One region of the Anaerobacillus sp. CMMVII genome, then DNA from elsewhere that is predicted to be linked to it. Evidence: a T-box and tRNA genes for the amino acid it is inferred to sense, from the RefSeq annotation. Region 1 holds a T-box; the other holds one or more tRNA genes.
What was found. The T-box of region 1 lies ahead of argS (arginine--tRNA ligase). A T-box ahead of a tRNA ligase gene usually reads a tRNA of that ligase, here a tRNA-Arg.
Positions count from the first base shown of each region.

Region 2: it has a tRNA-Arg gene. The T-box ahead of argS (arginine--tRNA ligase) is inferred to sense a tRNA for this amino acid. The anticodon was not compared.

Region 1 is NZ_JACEHK010000006.1:185,211-188,374, reverse strand. Features, by position in the region: gene H1D32_RS10100 (DMT family transporter) at 1-187, opposite strand, end outside; gene H1D32_RS10095 (DUF3231 family protein) at 353-1,339, shown strand; T-box leader at 1,384-1,591, shown strand; gene argS (arginine--tRNA ligase) at 1,744-3,164, shown strand, end outside.
Region 2 is NZ_JACEHK010000010.1:133,804-136,967, forward strand. Features, by position in the region: gene H1D32_RS14135 (BrxA/BrxB family bacilliredoxin) at 55-474, shown strand; gene H1D32_RS14140 (hypothetical protein) at 703-1,062, shown strand; tRNA gene H1D32_RS14145 (tRNA-Arg) at 1,363-1,437, shown strand; gene H1D32_RS14150 (hypothetical protein) at 1,628-2,128, shown strand; gene H1D32_RS14155 (response regulator) at 2,107-3,164, shown strand, end outside.

The DNA.
Region 1 (3,164 bases):
TTGAATGAATAGGTATATCCTTTTCTACAAGAATTAGAGAAAAGCCAAAAATCATTCCTAGAATGACAACATTAATAAAAGTAACAATCCAGACCCCATTATCACGGGAATGTGCCATTCCTTTTTTCAAAATAATATTTGTAATCGAAAAACAAATGGCAGATAGTAATACCAAAAGATAGCCCATTTGACACACCACTTACTTTTTCTATTTATTTGATCATTGTTTATTAAGATACTAAGAAGTAGTGATTTTTGTGCGCGTCCCATGATAATACTCAGGCAACATATTAAATGGACATAAGGAAATAATAACCTTGTGAACAAGAATATGTATAGAGGTGATACGATAATGAATTCAAGTGCAATTGACTTAACCGCTTCAGAGATCGGCTATTTATGGAATACATATCAGGCACAATGTATGAATATTTGTATGTTAACTTATTTTCAATCGACTGTTGAAGATGAGCTCATTGCAAAAATAAATACCTTAAATCTAAACACTAGTCAAAAGTATCGTAAAAGAATTGAAGAGATTTTCAAACGAGAGCAAATACCGATCCCACTTGGATTTTCAGAAAACGATGTAAAAGAAACCCAAGAAAAGCTCTATAATGATACATTCATCTTGTTTTTCCAATGGTTTGTTTCAAAGGGGAATTTAAACTACGGATCAATTGCAATCAACACGATCGCTAGAGAAGATGTATTTGATTTTTTTCAGGAGTATACATCTGAATCATTACAATTGCTCAATGATGCAAGAAGGCTTTTATTAGAGAAAGGTCTATGGGTTAGAGCCCCGTACATTCCTGCACCTACAGAGGTAGAATTTGTAGAAAAAGAAAGTTTTCTTAATGGTTGGTTTGGTGACAAACGTCCTCTCACAGGTGTGGAGATCGCAAGTACATTTTATAATATTATTACAAATTCCATTGGTTTAAGTCTAATAACTAGTTTCATTCAAGTAACCGAAAGCAAAGACATTCAAGATTACTTTATTAGAGGGAAAGAAGTTGCTATCAAACATATTGAGGTTCTTTCTAATGTATTAAAGGCGGAAGAAATTCCTGTTCCATCGACATGGAATTATGGGATTACGTCCTCTACAATTTCACCGTTCTCTGAAAAATTAATGTTAAGTTTTATCGCCTTATTAAACGGCCAAGGGATTAATAATTATGGTGTGGCCGTTTCTACGTCAGCAAGGAGAGATGTTGCGATGCACTTTACCCGCCTAGCAGCTGAGGTAGGATCCTATTCAGATGATGGTGTCGAATTATTAATCGATAAAAATTGGTTAGAAACTCCACCACATGCTCCAAAACGTCAGTAAACAGTTGATTTTTCATGGATTTTTATATATAATGTCAAAAATATCAAAATTCTATGAAGAAGAGAGTAATTTTGTAAATGCTTGAAGCGAGTTAGGGATGGTGGAAGCCTAATAGACATTGCATAATGAAGCGCACTTCTGAGAAGCAGCCTGAACATAAGTAGGGTGTAGTCGGGGAAACCCGTTATCAGTTATTCAAGAAGGTTCAGTTTGAACAATAAGAGTGGTACCGCGGGTAATCTCGTCTCTAATGATAGAGGCGGGATTTTTTTGTTTACGCTGTTTTCTGAAGGGAAGTAAGAAATACGTTTGAAGTGCGCAGAAATAAGGAATTTTTGTTCATAAAGCTAAACTGTTCGCGGATCTGTTGTTAAAGAAACGATAAAAAATGAAGGGTGATGGAGATGGAATTGAAACAAATTTTTGCTAATGAAATAACGTCGCATTTAAACGACATGTTGGAGCTTGAGGAGGCTCAGAAGCTAATTGAAAAACCAAAGTATGAAGAGCAAGGAGATCTAGCATTTCCCTGTTTTACACTTGCTAAACTAGCAAGAAAGGCACCGACCGTAATTGCTACTGAATTAGCTTCAAAGCTACAACATCCACTTTTTGAGAAGGTCGTTGCTGATGGTCCTTACGTCAACTGTTTCCTAAACAAAGAAACTGTTAGTAAAGAGACCCTACAAACGATCGTTCGGTCTGAATCAAACTATGGGACGTTAACGTTTGGAAAAGATAAAACAATCGTCATTGACTTTTCTTCACCTAATATCGCTAAACCGTTTTCGATGGGGCACTTGCGATCAACGGTAATCGGGAATTCACTGGCTAAAATCGTTGAAAAATGTGGTTTTACAGCGGTAAGTGTAAACCATCTAGGAGATTGGGGAACTCAATTTGGAAAACTAATCGTCGCTTATCAACTCTGGGGTGATGCGGCTCAGGTACAAGCTGATCCGATTAAAGAATTATTGGCACTTTATGTAAAATTCCATGCAGAAGCTGAACATACCCCAACCCTAGAGGACGATGCACGTTTATGGTTTAAAAAATTAGAAGAAGGTGACGTAGAAGCGCTAAAACTGTGGAAATGGTTTCGTGACGAATCTCTGCAAGAGTTTTCAAAGATCTATGATCTCCTAGGTGTTTCCTTTGACTCCTATCAAGGTGAAGCGTTTTATAACGACAAAATGGATCTAACGATTGATATGCTTACGAAAAAGCAACTACTTACAAGTTCTGAGGGGGCAGAAGTTGTTGACTTGCAGGAGTTTGACCTCCCGCCTTGCTTAATTAAAAAGTCAGATGGAGCAACATTATATGCAACAAGAGATTTAACTGCTGCATTGTATCGACAGCAACAATACAATTTCGAAAAAACCTTATATGTTGTCGGCCAAGAACAAAGTCTTCACTTCAAACAAGTGTTCTTGGTACTAGAAAAAGCAGGTTTTGAATGGGCTAAAGAATTGATCCACATTCCTTTCGGGTTTATTTTAAAAGATGGAAAAAAGATGTCGACAAGAAAAGGGAAAATCGTCCTCCTAGAAGAAGTAATTACCGAAGCAGTTGAGTTAGCAGAAAAGAATATCGAAATGAAAAATCCAATGTTAGCAAATAAAGCTGAAATTGCCAAAATGGTCGGGGTTGGCGCGATTATTTTCCATGATCTAAAAAACGAACGACAAAACAATGTCGAGTTTTCACTAGAGGAAATGTTGAAGTTTGAGGGAACTACCGGCCCCTATGTACAGTATACTCACGCGAGAGCTTGCTCGATCTTAAGAAAAGCAGACCATACTGTGGTAACTGACAATGTAAA
Region 2 (3,164 bases), on a different contig from region 1:
GATCTTACGTGTACAATATAGCTATAGTGTTAATATAAAAAAGAGGTGAACTACATGGAATTTAGTTTTTACAATGATGTTATTAATGGCGCAAGAAAAGAAATGGTTGATGCAGGTTATAAAGAATTAACTACTCCAGAAGAAGTGGATGCTGTTTTAGGAAAAGAAGGAACAGCTTTGGTTTACATTAATTCAGTTTGTGGTTGTGCAGGTGGAATTGCTCGTCCATCAGCTGCATATATGGCTAATTACGAGAAAAAACCAGATCACTTTGTTACTGTTTTTGCAGGGCAAGATAAAGACGCAACTGAAAGAGCCAGAACCTACTTTAAAGGCTTTGCCCCATCGTCACCATCGTTTGCAATTATTAAAGATGGTGAAATTAAAGCAATGATCGAAAGACATGAAATTGAAGGTCACGAGCCTGTTCAAGTTGTTCAAAAACTTGAGAAGTATTTTGACGAATATCTATAAGTAACAAATGGGGCTGTCCAAAGTTTAGCTCACTACGTTTTAGATTGTAGTGGAGACTAATACTAGCTAAGGGTCAGCCTCATTTTTATTGATCGAGAATTACCTTGAAGTCAAGTTTTTCTAGTGCTATAATTTAAACTTGTATATGTGTAGTTTATACAAGCTACCGTCTTTCACTTGGAAAAAGCGCAACAATTTCTAAGTAGTTATTAAAAGGAGAGTGCAACAGTGCAAGAGTTATATGTAAAAATTCATGAATACTTAAATATGGATGAAGAAATCCCTTTTGAAGAATTCGATCAGTATTATAAGACTGTAATTAAGCATTTTAGTGAGGCTTCTGATGACTTAGCAGAAGAAGATGTTTGGAAGGGTTTATTTATTATTGAAAACTTAATGTCAAACGCTGAAAGCCGTGCGAAAGAATCAAAGGCTGCCAAGCAGAAGAAATACAAAAAGATAGCAGAACGCTCATCCTTATGGGCACAAAATTTTGCTGCAAGATTATACAGACTTGGCTATACTGAAGAACAGTTAAATGAGCGTTTTGAAACTATGTTCCAAGACCATGAAAAGCTAAAGGCCTAAATAGTGAGCGGAAGTGAATGTATCTCACTCCGCTCTTTAAAATTGGCTGTTTTCGCAAGAATTGTTGCTTTCGTAAAAATCCCAAAAGTCGGATTTTTACACATACATACTAAAATTTCACTACTTATTTAGTATGTATTGCTCTTTTCTTACTAAATTTATTGGGTAATATCTTCATCGAAGGAATTTTTCAATTTATTAGGTTAATATGCAACAATGTTTTAGAAAAGAGCCTTAAAATGAAATTGTTGACACACAACTATTATATATGGTATATTTTTTATTGTCCCTTAATAAATTGCGTCTATAGTGAAATGGATATCACACGAGATTTCGGCTCTCGGATTCTGGGTTCGAATCCTGGTAGGCGCGCCATACATAACTTATAAAGACTTCAAGGAAAATATTTTCTTGAAGTCTTTTTTGTTTGTTTAGAGAACTTTAACTTCAAAACTTTTAGAGAAATTTTTTTAATTTTAAGTTAATTAAATTATATTGTGGTATATTTAAATAAAATTGAAAGCGCTATTAAATTCAGGTCTAGGTAAAGAATTGGGAGGCAGTAATGTTAGGATTTAAACATTTACCAATACGCTGGAAAATAACTTTTCTATCCTTAGGTGTCGTTATCTTTTCGTTATTAATTGGTGGTATTATTCTATTAGGTTATATGGCGAAAACAAAGGAAGAAGAGTTATCAAAGAGAACATTAATTACCGCACAATTAGTCTCTCAATATAAGCTTATTCAAGATGAAATTAATAGTAAAGATGCTTCTGACATTCTCCAACCAATCGCTGAAAGGTTTAGAGTTATAAATAATGCTGATTATATTATTATCTTAAACATGGATCGAGTTAGATTAACTCACCCAATTAAGGAGCGGATAGGTACAAAATTTTTTGGTGGAGATGAAGACCCGCATTTTCTGAACACATATATACCTCTATTGCTTCAGGAGATCATGGAATTACAGTTCGATCTTTTGTACCGATTATCAATGAAAAGAGTGAACAAGTTGGTGTTGTTGTTGCTGGTAATGTTTTGCCTAGTCATAGTCAACTAATTAAGGAAATTGGAAAGTCAATGTCCTACGTTTTTTTATTTGCCGTAATATTTGGGATGTGGGGTGCGTGGTTACTAGCAAATCATATCAAAAAACAAACCTTCCAGATCGAACCTGACCAATTAGCGAGATTGTTAGTAGAAAGAACAGCGACATTCAACGCAATTCGGGACGGTGTCATTGCTATTGATCAAAACGAAAGGATTACTGTAATTAATCAAGCAGCAAAAGAAATAGTGAATGTAAATGGAGACGTAGTTGGAGAGAAAATTCAGAACGTGATACCCGACACGAGACTCCCGGAAGTATTAAGGCTTGGAAAACCTTTATTACAGCGAGAGTTTTTTATTAATGATCGGGCAATATTGAGCAATCGAATTCCAATTACTGTTCAAGGGAAAACAATTGGTGCCTTGGCAATTTTTCAAGATAAAACGGAGGTAACAAGACTTGCTCAAGAGCTAACAGGAGTACAAGCTTTTGTTGATGCTTTAAGAGTTCAAGCGCATGAATATTCTAATAAGCTTCACACAGTAGCAGGATTAATACAACTTGATCAGGGTAAGAAAGCCTTAGATTATATATTTGAGCTTTCTGAAGAACAAGCTGAACTAACATCGTTAATTACGCATCAAATACATGATGATAGTCTTGCTGGGTTATTGCTAGGTAAACATAGCAGGTGTAAAGAATTAGGGATAAAACTAAAGTTTAATCATGAAAGCAACTTTATAAATTACCCAGAAGGAACGACCATCCATGACCTTGTTATCATATGTGGTAACTTAATAGATAATAGTATCGATGAGTTAATAGAAACAAATAAGGAACTAAAACAAATCAGTTTTTCTATCAAAGAGACAGGAGAATTCTTAACTATCGAAGTAGGTGATAGTGGAGACGGTATCCTAGAAGACATACAGGAAAAGATGTTTAAAAGAGGATTCTCGACAAAACAAAAAGAAGGCAGAGGAATAGGCCTCTTCCTTGTTCATGCTATTATTGATCGGGTAGACGGTATTATTGATATTGATAG